DNA from 4 places in the Paenibacillus sp. GD4 genome. Region 3 is predicted to be linked to each of the others. Evidence: a T-box and tRNA genes for the amino acid it is inferred to sense, from the RefSeq annotation. Region 3 holds a T-box; the other regions hold tRNA genes.
What was found. A T-box is a leader RNA that pairs with one kind of tRNA and senses whether it is charged. The one in region 3 lies ahead of ileS (isoleucine--tRNA ligase), so its partner is inferred to be a tRNA-Ile.
Positions count from the first base shown of each region.

Region 1: it has a tRNA-Ile gene. The T-box ahead of ileS (isoleucine--tRNA ligase) is inferred to sense a tRNA for this amino acid. The anticodon was not compared.
Region 2: it has a tRNA-Ile gene. The T-box ahead of ileS (isoleucine--tRNA ligase) is inferred to sense a tRNA for this amino acid. The anticodon was not compared.
Region 4: it has a tRNA-Ile gene. The T-box ahead of ileS (isoleucine--tRNA ligase) is inferred to sense a tRNA for this amino acid. The anticodon was not compared.

Region 1 covers NZ_JAVCYK010000001.1:2,565,064-2,568,471, reverse strand. The annotation lists rRNA gene RAC89_RS12140 (23S ribosomal RNA) at 1-917, opposite strand, end outside; tRNA gene RAC89_RS12135 (tRNA-Ala) at 1,162-1,237, opposite strand; tRNA gene RAC89_RS12130 (tRNA-Ile) at 1,258-1,334, opposite strand; rRNA gene rrf (5S ribosomal RNA) at 1,389-1,505, opposite strand; rRNA gene RAC89_RS12120 (16S ribosomal RNA) at 1,643-3,177, opposite strand.
Region 2 covers NZ_JAVCYK010000001.1:3,300,873-3,304,280, reverse strand. The annotation lists rRNA gene RAC89_RS15895 (23S ribosomal RNA) at 1-1,316, opposite strand, end outside; tRNA gene RAC89_RS15890 (tRNA-Ala) at 1,543-1,618, opposite strand; tRNA gene RAC89_RS15885 (tRNA-Ile) at 1,637-1,713, opposite strand; rRNA gene rrf (5S ribosomal RNA) at 1,745-1,861, opposite strand; rRNA gene RAC89_RS15875 (16S ribosomal RNA) at 1,999-3,408, opposite strand, start outside.
Region 3 covers NZ_JAVCYK010000001.1:4,585,644-4,589,051, forward strand. The annotation lists gene RAC89_RS21660 (YlmH family RNA-binding protein) at 1-730, shown strand, start outside; gene RAC89_RS21665 (DivIVA domain-containing protein) at 827-1,306, shown strand; T-box leader at 1,367-1,633, shown strand; gene ileS (isoleucine--tRNA ligase) at 1,716-3,408, shown strand, end outside.
Region 4 covers NZ_JAVCYK010000001.1:1,940,573-1,943,980, reverse strand. The annotation lists rRNA gene RAC89_RS09105 (16S ribosomal RNA) at 1-1,262, shown strand, start outside; rRNA gene rrf (5S ribosomal RNA) at 1,357-1,473, shown strand; tRNA gene RAC89_RS09095 (tRNA-Ile) at 1,506-1,582, shown strand; tRNA gene RAC89_RS09090 (tRNA-Ala) at 1,603-1,678, shown strand; rRNA gene RAC89_RS09085 (23S ribosomal RNA) at 1,905-3,408, shown strand, end outside.

The DNA of each region.
Region 1 (3,408 bases), 2.0 Mb from region 3:
GCACCCAATCAGTGCTTTACCTCCGCGACTCATCACCCGAGGCTAGCCCTAAAGCTATTTCGGGGAGAACCAGCTATCTCCGAGTTCGATTGGAATTTCTCCGCTACCCCCACCTCATCCCCGAATTTTTCAACATTCGTGGGTTCGGGCCTCCAGTGCGTGTTACCGCACCTTCACCCTGGACAGGGGTAGATCACACGGTTTCGGGTCTACGTCTACGTACTTATTCGCCCTATTCAGACTCGCTTTCGCTGCGGCTCCGGCTTCTCACCTTAACCTTGCGCGTAAACGTAACTCGCCGGTTCATTCTACAAAAGGCACGCCATCACTCATTAACGAGCTCTGACTTCTTGTAAGCACACGGTTTCAGGTTCTTTTTCACTCCGCTCCCGCGGTTCTTTTCACCTTTCCCTCACGGTACTGCTTCACTATCGGTCACCAGGGAGTATTTAGCCTTGGCAGATGGTCCTGCCGGATTCCGACGGGGTTTCACGTGTCCCGCCGTACTCAGGATCCGTCTAGAGTCTCGGTTGCTTTCGGTTACGGGGCTGTTACCCACTTTGGCCGGCCTTTCCAGACCTGTTCGCCTACCAACCTGCACTCACATTGACGTCCTACAACCCCAAGGGGCAAGCCCCTTGGTTTGGGCTGTTCCGCTTTCGCTCGCCGCTACTGACGGAATCACTTTTGTTTTCTTTTCCTGAGGGTACTTAGATGTTTCAGTTCCCCTCGTCTGCCTCCTACACAGCTATGTATTCACTGTGTGGTACGTGAGTATTACCTCACGCGGGTTCCCCCATTCGGACATCCCCGGATCAAAGCCTGCTTACGGCTCCCCGAGGCATTTCGTCGTTCGCCACGTCCTTCTTCGGCTCCTGGTGCCTAGGCATCCTCCGTGTGCTCTTATTAGCTTAACCAATCGTTCGAATGATCTTGGTTCTCCGTTCCGTTGTGCTACGCACAAAGTCACTCCAAACTCAAGACATTCTCACTAGCAGCTAAAAGATTGTTCATCTCGCATTCGCTCGATAAACCATCGTATAGATGTTTCGACAATTTGCTTGTTTCGATATCCAGTTTTCAAGGAACAATATCTTTTGTCACAAATTGCGACAAAAACAATCTTACCATACCGACAGTCGTGATGCAAGTGGTAGGTTATGGTGGAGCCAAGCGGGATCGAACCGCTGACCTCCTGCTTGCAAGGCAGGCGCTCTCCCAGCTGAGCTATGGCCCCAAGAGAATATTAACTTAATATGGTGGGCCCTAGTGGACTCGAACCACCGACCTCACCCTTATCAGGGGTGCGCTCTAACCAGCTGAGCTAAGGGCCCGTATGCACTAAAATACTCACAAGAAAAGCCCACCCTTGGTGGGCTTTCTCATGTGCTTGGCGACGTTCTACTCTCCCAGGACCCTTCGGTCCAAGTACCATCGACGCTGGAAGGCTTAACGGTCGTGTTCGGTATGGGTACGCGTGGTTCCCTTCCGCCATCATCACCAAACGATTTACTCGAAAGGCATTGCACCTTTCAAAACTGAACAACGTGGAGAGTGAGTTCGCTGCAACTGTTACATCGTGGAACGATGTCAGTTGTCAGCTATTATGTCCGATGGCCTACAGCCATCATGGACTCCATAGAAAGGAGGTGATCCAGCCGCACCTTCCGATACGGCTACCTTGTTACGACTTCACCCCAATCATCTACCCCACCTTCGGCGGCTGGCTCCTTGCGGTTACCCCACCGACTTCGGGTGTTGTAAACTCTCGTGGTGTGACGGGCGGTGTGTACAAGACCCGGGAACGTATTCACCGCGGCATGCTGATCCGCGATTACTAGCAATTCCGACTTCATGCAGGCGAGTTGCAGCCTGCAATCCGAACTGAGACCGGCTTCTAAGGATTCGCTCCGGATCGCTCCTTCGCTGCCCGTTGTACCGGCCATTGTAGTACGTGTGTAGCCCAGGTCATAAGGGGCATGATGATTTGACGTCATCCCCACCTTCCTCCGGTTTGTCACCGGCAGTCACTTCAGAGTGCCCAACTCAATGCTGGCAACTGAAATCAAGGGTTGCGCTCGTTGCGGGACTTAACCCAACATCTCACGACACGAGCTGACGACAACCATGCACCACCTGTCTCCTCTGTCCCGAAGGCCTGCCCTATCTCTAGGACATTCAGAGGGATGTCAAGACCTGGTAAGGTTCTTCGCGTTGCTTCGAATTAAACCACATACTCCACTGCTTGTGCGGGTCCCCGTCAATTCCTTTGAGTTTCACTCTTGCGAGCGTACTCCCCAGGCGGAGTGCTTACTGTGTTTACTTCGGCACCAAGGGTATCGAAACCCCTAACACCTAGCACTCATCGTTTACGGCGTGGACTACCAGGGTATCTAATCCTGTTTGCTCCCCACGCTTTCGCGCCTCAGCGTCAGTTACAGTCCAGAAAGTCGCCTTCGCCACTGGTGTTCCTCCACATCTCTACGCATTTCACCGCTACACGTGGAATTCCACTTTCCTCTCCTGCACTCAAGTCTCCCAGTTTTCAGTGCGAACCAGGGTTGAGCCCTGGGCTTAAACACCAAACTTAAAAGACCGCCTGCGCGCGCTTTACGCCCAATAATTCCGGACAACGCTTGCCCCCTACGTATTACCGCGGCTGCTGGCACGTAGTTAGCCGGGGCTTTCTTCTCAGGTACCGTCATTTCCAGGGCAGTTACTCCCCGGAACGTTCTTCCCTGGCAACAGAGCTTTACGATCCGAAAACCTTCATCACTCACGCGGCGTTGCTCCGTCAGACTTTCGTCCATTGCGGAAGATTCCCTACTGCTGCCTCCCGTAGGAGTCTGGGCCGTGTCTCAGTCCCAGTGTGGCCGATCACCCTCTCAGGTCGGCTACGCATCGTCGCCTTGGTGAGCCGTTACCTCACCAACTAGCTAATGCGCCGCAGGCCCATCTGTAAGCCACAGCTTGCGCCGTGTTTCCAAGCTCCTCCATGCGGAGAAGCCATCTATCCGGTCTTAGCTACCGTTTCCGGTAGTTATCCCAGTCTTACAGGCAGGTTGCCTACGTGTTACTCACCCGTCCGCCGCTAGGGTCCGAAGACCCTCGCTCGACTTGCATGTATTAGGCACGCCGCCAGCGTTCGTCCTGAGCCAGGATCAAACTCTCCAATAAAGTAAAGTTCGACTTGCTCATTCAAAGCTAGCACGAATCCGAAGATTCGTTTTATTTTCACTCTCTCGTTGTTCAGTTTTCAAAGGGCAATGTTGTCAGCCGTTTCAGCGGCGACTTGATTAATATAACACATTTGCCTAACCCAATGCAAGTTCTTTTTTTATCCAGTCAGCCGAAACTCTTGTCATCTCTAACGTCCTAGAAAAAGAAAAATCCTCGCCACCGGAGCAG
Region 2 (3,408 bases), 1.3 Mb from region 3:
TTCTCACTTGTCTTTTCGTTACTCATACCGGCATTCTCACTTGTAACCGCTCCAGCTGTCCTCACGATCAACCTTCACCGCTGTTACAACGCTCCCCTACTGCCCATAATTGGACTCATAGCTTCGGTGGTGTGTTTAGCCCCGTTACATTTTCGGCGCAGAGTCACTCGACCAGTGAGCTATTACGCACTCTTTCAATGGTGGCTGCTTCTAAGCCAACATCCTGGTTGTCTTTGCAACTCCACATCCTTTCCCACTTAACACACACTTGGGGACCTTAGCTGATGATCTGGGCTGTTTCCCTCTTGACAATGGATCTTAGCACTCACTGTCTGACTCCCGGGTTAAAGTCTGCGGCATTCAGAGTTTGACTGGACTTGGTAACCCTTGGCGGGCCCCGCACCCAATCAGTGCTTTACCTCCGCGACTCATCACCCGAGGCTAGCCCTAAAGCTATTTCGGGGAGAACCAGCTATCTCCGAGTTCGATTGGAATTTCTCCGCTACCCCCACCTCATCCCCGAATTTTTCAACATTCGTGGGTTCGGGCCTCCAGTGCGTGTTACCGCACCTTCACCCTGGACAGGGGTAGATCACACGGTTTCGGGTCTACGTCTACGTACTTATTCGCCCTATTCAGACTCGCTTTCGCTGCGGCTCCGGCTTCTCACCTTAACCTTGCGCGTAAACGTAACTCGCCGGTTCATTCTACAAAAGGCACGCCATCACTCATTAACGAGCTCTGACTTCTTGTAAGCACACGGTTTCAGGTTCTTTTTCACTCCGCTCCCGCGGTTCTTTTCACCTTTCCCTCACGGTACTGCTTCACTATCGGTCACCAGGGAGTATTTAGCCTTGGCAGATGGTCCTGCCGGATTCCGACGGGGTTTCACGTGTCCCGCCGTACTCAGGATCCGTCTAGAGTCTCGGTTGCTTTCGGTTACGGGGCTGTTACCCACTTTGGCCGGCCTTTCCAGACCTGTTCGCCTACCAACCTGCACTCACATTGACGTCCTACAACCCCAAGGGGCAAGCCCCTTGGTTTGGGCTGTTCCGCTTTCGCTCGCCGCTACTGACGGAATCACTTTTGTTTTCTTTTCCTGAGGGTACTTAGATGTTTCAGTTCCCCTCGTCTGCCTCCTACACAGCTATGTATTCACTGTGTGGTACGTGAGTATTACCTCACGCGGGTTCCCCCATTCGGACATCCCCGGATCAAAGCCTGCTTACGGCTCCCCGAGGCATTTCGTCGTTCGCCACGTCCTTCTTCGGCTCCTGGTGCCTAGGCATCCTCCGTGTGCTCTTATTAGCTTAACCAATCGTTCGAATGATCTTGGTTCTCCGTTCCGTTGCGCTACGCACAAAGTCACTCCAAACTCAAGACATTCTCACTAGCAGCTAAAAGATTGATGATTTCGCATGCGCTCAATCATCACATCGTATAGATGTTTCGACATTTTGCTTTGTTTCGATATCCAGTTTTCAAGGAACAAGCGGAAAAACATCTTACCACGCTGCTACCGAAGTATCAAGTGGTAGGTTATGGTGGAGCCAAGCGGGATCGAACCGCTGACCTCCTGCTTGCAAGGCAGGCGCTCTCCCAGCTGAGCTATGGCCCCAAGAAAGTATTAAGTTTATGGTGGGCCCTAGTGGACTCGAACCACCGACCTCACCCTTATCAGGGGTGCGCTCTAACCAGCTGAGCTAAGGGCCCATATTACTATATGATCCACCAAAGTGGAATCGCTTGGCGACGTTCTACTCTCCCAGGACCCTTCGGTCCAAGTACCATCGACGCTGGAAGGCTTAACGGTCGTGTTCGGTATGGGTACGCGTGGTTCCCTTCCGCCATCATCACCAAACGATTTACTTGAAAGGCATTGCACCTTTCAAAACTGAACAACGAGGAGAGTGAGCTCGCTGCAACTGTTACATCGCGGAACGATGTCAGTTGTCAGCTATTATGTCCGATGGCCTGCAGCCATCATGGACTCCATAGAAAGGAGGTGATCCAGCCGCACCTTCCGATACGGCTACCTTGTTACGACTTCACCCCAATCATCTACCCCACCTTCGGCGGCTGGCTCCTTGCGGTTACCCCACCGACTTCGGGTGTTGTAAACTCTCGTGGTGTGACGGGCGGTGTGTACAAGACCCGGGAACGTATTCACCGCGGCATGCTGATCCGCGATTACTAGCAATTCCGACTTCATGCAGGCGAGTTGCAGCCTGCAATCCGAACTGAGACCGGCTTCTAAGGATTCGCTCCGGATCGCTCCTTCGCTGCCCGTTGTACCGGCCATTGTAGTACGTGTGTAGCCCAGGTCATAAGGGGCATGATGATTTGACGTCATCCCCACCTTCCTCCGGTTTGTCACCGGCAGTCACTTCAGAGTGCCCAACTCAATGCTGGCAACTGAAATCAAGGGTTGCGCTCGTTGCGGGACTTAACCCAACATCTCACGACACGAGCTGACGACAACCATGCACCACCTGTCTCCTCTGTCCCGAAGGCCTGCCCTATCTCTAGGACATTCAGAGGGATGTCAAGACCTGGTAAGGTTCTTCGCGTTGCTTCGAATTAAACCACATACTCCACTGCTTGTGCGGGTCCCCGTCAATTCCTTTGAGTTTCACTCTTGCGAGCGTACTCCCCAGGCGGAGTGCTTACTGTGTTTACTTCGGCACCAAGGGTATCGAAACCCCTAACACCTAGCACTCATCGTTTACGGCGTGGACTACCAGGGTATCTAATCCTGTTTGCTCCCCACGCTTTCGCGCCTCAGCGTCAGTTACAGTCCAGAAAGTCGCCTTCGCCACTGGTGTTCCTCCACATCTCTACGCATTTCACCGCTACACGTGGAATTCCACTTTCCTCTCCTGCACTCAAGTCTCCCAGTTTTCAGTGCGAACCAGGGTTGAGCCCTGGGCTTAAACACCAAACTTAAAAGACCGCCTGCGCGCGCTTTACGCCCAATAATTCCGGACAACGCTTGCCCCCTACGTATTACCGCGGCTGCTGGCACGTAGTTAGCCGGGGCTTTCTTCTCAGGTACCGTCATTTCCAGGGCAGTTACTCCCCGGAACGTTCTTCCCTGGCAACAGAGCTTTACGATCCGAAAACCTTCATCACTCACGCGGCGTTGCTCCGTCAGACTTTCGTCCATTGCGGAAGATTCCCTACTGCTGCCTCCCGTAGGAGTCTGGGCCGTGTCTCAGTCCCAGTGTGGCCGATCACCCTCTCAGGTCGGCTACGCATCGTCGCCTTGGTGAGCCGTTACCTCACCAACTAGCTAATGCGCCGCAGGCCCATCTGTAAGCCACAGCTTGCGCCGTGTTTCCAAGCTCCTCCATGCGAAGAAGCCATCTATCCGGTCTTAGCTACCGTTTCCGGTAGTTATCCCGGTCT
Region 3 (3,408 bases):
CGATAAGGCCGCCGAATGGGTGGAGAGAGCGGAGCAGCATGCGCTGAAGCTGACGGACTTTCTTGATCCGCGGCAAGCGTTTATCGTCACCACTTTGGTGAACCGATCCGGTGACGTTCAGGTTCGCTTTGACGGTGGGCACGAGAATGCGGAGCGCAAGCGGGCGATCATAGCACCTGACTATCGGGATCTGGCTTCCGAGGATATCGGAATCCGCTTGATCTCGGTCGAGTCGCCGGACGAGAAGCTTAAGGATCTGGATCACGGGGATTACATGGGAGCCATCCTAGGTCTCGGTCTGAAGCGGGACAAGATCGGCGACATTTATGTCCGGGAGAACGGTTGTCACTTTCTGGTTGCAGCCGAAGTGGCCGACTACATGCGATTGAACCTGACTCAGGTGCACCGTGCCCATGTCATGACGGAGGAGCTGCCGCTGGACCGGCTTATCGCTACGGATGTGTCGCTGGAAGAATTGAGCCTTTCCGTCGCTTCGATGCGACTCGACGGAATCGTCAGCGATGTATATCGTCTAAGCCGCGCGAAAGTGCTGCTGCCGATTAAGGCAGGCCGCTGTAAAGTGAACTGGAAGCAGGAGGAGGATCCCAGCAAGCCGCTTCAAGCGGGGGATGTGGTCTCGCTGCAGGGCTTCGGCCGGTTCAAGGTGCTTGAGGTCGAGGGAGTATCCAAAAAAGGAAGACAGCGCGTAAGAATCGGCAAATATGCATAGTTTGCCGATTTTTTTTGTTACGGATTGCAGGAAAATGTGGGCTCCTGTCGAATATAGCAATACCATACAGTCGGATAAAACTTTGGAGGTGCAGCAATGGCTTTAACCCCGCTCGATATACATAATAAAGAATTCAGCCGTTCGTTCCGAGGCTATGACGAAGACCAGGTGAACGAGTTCCTCGACCAAGTGATCAAGGATTACGAGGCATTGATCCGTGAAAATAAAGATTTGCAGAATCAGCTCGCAACGATTCAAGAGCGTCTTGACCATTTTTCTAATATTGAGGAAACCCTCAGCAAAACGATCATTGTGGCGCAGGAAGCTGCGGACGAAGTGAAAACGAACGCCAAGAAGGAAGCGCAATTGATCCTGAAGGAAGCGGAGAAGAACGCGGACCGGATCATCAACGAATCGCTCGTTAAATCCCGTAAGATCGCCCTTGAGATCGAAGAGTTGAAGAAGCAGGCCTCCATCTACCGCACGCGCTTCCGCACGCTGATTGAAGCTCAGCTCGAGCTGCTCAGCACGGAGGATTGGAGCACTTTGGAGAAAATTGAGATCGAATCCAACTGAGAAAGTTGACGTTGGACACGATTTTCGCTATACTCCTCTATATTACCTGAGTTAACATAAACCAAAGCGATGACTGGGACAAGTACGCTGCCAAGCGGATGCCAGCGAGCCGGGAATTTGGTGCAAGCCCGGACTTCCTGCAGCAGTGGAATATCACCCAGGAGCGTCTCTTGAACCTCGTTGCAGCGATCCGGCATGCATGCCGCTAACCGCTGTCAACTGATGATCCGATGTAGAGAGTATCGGCTGATCCCGTTATCGATCGTTTGAGTGAAGGCTGCTTGCAGTCTTAATCAGGGTGGTACCGCGAGACTTCTCGTCCCTAGTCAGGGATGCGAGGTCTTTTTTTGATTGTTACGAAGAAGCTGTAGCATTAGTTATTATGGAAGAGATCAGGAGTGGTAGCAGTATGGACTATGGCAAAACACTAAATTTACTTCAAACGGATTTCCCTATGCGCGGCAATTTGCCGCAGGCCGAGCCGAAAATGCAGCAGCATTGGGAGGACATCAACATCTATGCGAAGGTGCAGGAGAGCCGGAAGGGCAAACCGAAATTCATCCTGCACGACGGACCTCCTTATGCGAACGGCGATATCCATATCGGGCATGCGCTGAACAAAATTTTGAAGGACATTATCGTACGCTTCAAAACGATGCAGGGCTTCGACGCTCCTTATGTGCCAGGCTGGGATACGCACGGTTTGCCGATTGAACAAGCGATCGCCAACGGCGGAAAAGTGGATCGCAAGAAAATGAGCGTCAACGAATTCCGCGATTATTGCAAGGAGTATGCGTTACAGTGGGTGGAAAAGCAGAAGGGCCAGTTTAAGCGGCTGAGCATCCGCGGCGACTGGGATAACCCGTATATTACGCTCCAGCCGAAATACGAAGCGCAGCAAATCCGCGTCTTCGGGGGTATGGTGAATAAAGGCTATATTTATAAAGGGCTGAAGCCGGTCTATTGGTCTCCGTCCTCTGAAAGTGCGCTGGCGGAAGCGGAGATCGAATATAAGGACAAAACGTCCGCATCCATCTATGTTGCATTTCAGGTAAAAGACGGCAAGGGTAAGCTTCCGGAGGATGCAGCCATTGTGATCTGGACGACAACACCTTGGACGCTGCCGGCCAACCTCGGGATCAGTCTTCATCCGGATTTTGACTATGCCGTAGTCGAGACGAGCGGCAAGAAGTATGTGCTTGCTCAGGGCTTGCTGGAAGCAGCATCGAAGGAAATCGGCTGGACCGATGTGAAGGTGCTCTCTACGTTCAAGGGCAGCGAACTGGATGGCGTGCTTTGTCAGCATCCGTTCTATGACCGGACCTCACTTGTCATGGTAGGCGAGCATGTCACGCTGGAAGCAGGTACCGGCTGTGTCCACACGGCTCCAGGACATGGGGAAGACGACTTTGTGATCGGTCAGCGCTACAATCTGGGCGTGCTTTGTCCGGTGGATGACCAGGGCAAATTTACGGCGGAGGCGCCGGGCTTTGAAGGGATTTTCTACGACAAAGCGAACAAAATGATTACCGAAAAGCTGGAGGAAACAGGTCACCTTCTTAAGCTCAGCTTTATTAATCACCAATATCCGCACGACTGGCGGACGAAGAAGCCGGTCATTTTCCGGGCAACGGAGCAATGGTTCGCTTCAGTGGATAAGTTCCGTCAGGCGATGCTCGATGAAATCAAGCGCATCAACTGGACGCCGGAGTGGGGCGAGGTTCGTCTTCATAACATGATCGCCGATCGCGGAGACTGGTGTATTTCCCGTCAACGGGCGTGGGGGGTACCGATCCCGATCTTCTATTGCCGCAGCTGTAACGAGCCGCTTGTCAACAATGAGACCATTGAGCATGTGGCCAACATTTTCGAGGAAGAGGGCTCTAACGCCTGGTTCCAAAGAGAGGAAAAGGACCTGCTGCCGGCAGGCACGGTATGTTCGAAATGCGGACATGATCATTTCCGTAAGGAAACGGACATCATGGACGTATGGTTCGACTCCGGCTCCAGCCATGTGGCGGTGCTTGAGACCCGTGAAGAGCTGCAGTGGCCTGCGGATCTATACCTCGAGGGCTCCGACCAGTACCGCGGCTGGTACAATT
Region 4 (3,408 bases), 2.6 Mb from region 3:
CGATGCGTAGCCGACCTGAGAGGGTGATCGGCCACACTGGGACTGAGACACGGCCCAGACTCCTACGGGAGGCAGCAGTAGGGAATCTTCCGCAATGGACGAAAGTCTGACGGAGCAACGCCGCGTGAGTGATGAAGGTTTTCGGATCGTAAAGCTCTGTTGCCAGGGAAGAACGTTCCGGGGAGTAACTGCCCTGGAAATGACGGTACCTGAGAAGAAAGCCCCGGCTAACTACGTGCCAGCAGCCGCGGTAATACGTAGGGGGCAAGCGTTGTCCGGAATTATTGGGCGTAAAGCGCGCGCAGGCGGTCTTTTAAGTTTGGTGTTTAAGCCCAGGGCTCAACCCTGGTTCGCACTGAAAACTGGGAGACTTGAGTGCAGGAGAGGAAAGTGGAATTCCACGTGTAGCGGTGAAATGCGTAGAGATGTGGAGGAACACCAGTGGCGAAGGCGACTTTCTGGACTGTAACTGACGCTGAGGCGCGAAAGCGTGGGGAGCAAACAGGATTAGATACCCTGGTAGTCCACGCCGTAAACGATGAGTGCTAGGTGTTAGGGGTTTCGATACCCTTGGTGCCGAAGTAAACACAGTAAGCACTCCGCCTGGGGAGTACGCTCGCAAGAGTGAAACTCAAAGGAATTGACGGGGACCCGCACAAGCAGTGGAGTATGTGGTTTAATTCGAAGCAACGCGAAGAACCTTACCAGGTCTTGACATCCCTCTGAATGTCCTAGAGATAGGGCAGGCCTTCGGGACAGAGGAGACAGGTGGTGCATGGTTGTCGTCAGCTCGTGTCGTGAGATGTTGGGTTAAGTCCCGCAACGAGCGCAACCCTTGATTTCAGTTGCCAGCATTAGGTTGGGCACTCTGAAGTGACTGCCGGTGACAAACCGGAGGAAGGTGGGGATGACGTCAAATCATCATGCCCCTTATGACCTGGGCTACACACGTACTACAATGGCCGGTACAACGGGCAGCGAAGGAGCGATCCGGAGCGAATCCTTAGAAGCCGGTCTCAGTTCGGATTGCAGGCTGCAACTCGCCTGCATGAAGTCGGAATTGCTAGTAATCGCGGATCAGCATGCCGCGGTGAATACGTTCCCGGGTCTTGTACACACCGCCCGTCACACCACGAGAGTTTACAACACCCGAAGTCGGTGGGGTAACCGCAAGGAGCCAGCCGCCGAAGGTGGGGTAGATGATTGGGGTGAAGTCGTAACAAGGTAGCCGTATCGGAAGGTGCGGCTGGATCACCTCCTTTCTATGGAGTCCATGATGGCTGCAGGCCATCGGACATTAAAATCACTCTCCTCGTTGTTCAGTTTTGAAAGGTGCAATGCCTTTCAAGTAAATCGTTTGGTGATGATGGCGGAAGGGAACCACGCGTACCCATACCGAACACGACCGTTAAGCCTTCCAGCGTCGATGGTACTTGGACCGAAGGGTCCTGGGAGAGTAGAACGTCGCCAAGCGATTCCGCTTTTAGTGGATCATATAGCAATAAGGGCCCTTAGCTCAGCTGGTTAGAGCGCACCCCTGATAAGGGTGAGGTCGGTGGTTCGAGTCCACTAGGGCCCACCATATTAAGTTAATATTCTCTTGGGGCCATAGCTCAGCTGGGAGAGCGCCTGCCTTGCAAGCAGGAGGTCAGCGGTTCGATCCCGCTTGGCTCCACCATAACCTACCACTTGATACTTCGGTAGCAGCGTGGTAAGATGATTTTTCGCTTGTTCCTTGAAAACTGGATATCGAAACAAAGCAAAATGTCGAAACATCTATACGATGTGATGATTGAGCGCATGCGAGATCATCGATCTTTTAGCTGCTAGTGAGAATGTCTTGAGTTTGGAGTGACTTTGTGCGTAGCACAACGGAACGGAGAACCAAGATCATTCGAACGATTGGTTAAGCTAATAAGAGCACACGGAGGATGCCTAGGCACCAGGAGCCGAAGAAGGACGTGGCGAACGACGAAATGCCTCGGGGAGCCGTAAGCAGGCTTTGATCCGGGGATGTCCGAATGGGGGAACCCGCGTGAGGTAATACTCACGTACCACACAGTGAATACATAGCTGTGTAGGAGGCAGACGAGGGGAACTGAAACATCTAAGTACCCTCAGGAAAAGAAAACAAAAGTGATTCCGTCAGTAGCGGCGAGCGAAAGCGGAACAGCCCAAACCAAGGGGCTTGCCCCTTGGGGTTGTAGGACGTCAATGTGAGTGCAGGTTGGTAGGCGAACAGGTCTGGAAAGGCCGGCCAAAGTGGGTAACAGCCCCGTAACCGAAAGCAACCGAGACTCTAGACGGATCCTGAGTACGGCGGGACACGTGAAACCCCGTCGGAATCCGGCAGGACCATCTGCCAAGGCTAAATACTCCCTGGTGACCGATAGTGAAGCAGTACCGTGAGGGAAAGGTGAAAAGAACCGCGGGAGCGGAGTGAAAAAGAACCTGAAACCGTGTGCTTACAAGAAGTCAGAGCTCGTTAATGAGTGATGGCGTGCCTTTTGTAGAATGAACCGGCGAGTTACGTTTACGCGCAAGGTTAAGGTGAGAAGCCGGAGCCGCAGCGAAAGCGAGTCTGAATAGGGCGAATAAGTACGTAGACGTAGACCCGAAACCGTGTGATCTACCCCTGTCCAGGGTGAAGGTGCGGTAACACGCACTGGAGGCCCGAACCCACGAATGTTGAAAAATTCGGGGATGAGGTGGGGGTAGCGGAGAAATTCCAATCGAACTCGGAGATAGCTGGTTCTCCCCGAAATAGCTTTAGGGCTAGCCTCGGGTGATGAGTCGCGGAGGTAAAGCACTGATTGGGTGCGGGGCCCGCCAAGGGTTACCAAGTCCAGTCAAACTCTGAATGCCGCAGACTTTAACCCGGGAGTCAGACAGTGAGTGCTAAGATCCATTGTCAAGAGGGAAACAGCCCAGATCATCAGCTAAGGTCCCCAAGTGTGTGTTAAGTGGGAAAGGATGTGGAGTTGCAAAGACAACCAGGATGTTGGCTTAGAAGCAGCCACCATTGAAAGAGTGCGTAATAGCTCACTGGTCGAGTGACTCTGCGCCGAAAATGTAACGGGGCTAAACACACCACCGAAGCTATGAGTCCAAATTTTGGGCAGTAGGGGAGCGTTGTAACAGCAGTGAAGGTTGATCGTGAGGACAGCTGGAGCGGTTACAAGTGAGAATGCCGGTATGAGTAACGAAAAGACAAGTGAGAATCTTGTCCGCCGTAAGCCTAAGGGTTCCTGAGGAAGGTTCGTCCGCTCAGGGTAAGTCGGGACCTAAGGCGAGGCCGAAAGGCGTAGTCGAAGGACAACAGGTTGAAATTCCTGTACCACCGTGAACCGTTATGAGCGATGGGGTGACGCAGAAGGATAGTGACGCGGACTGATGGATGTCCGTCCA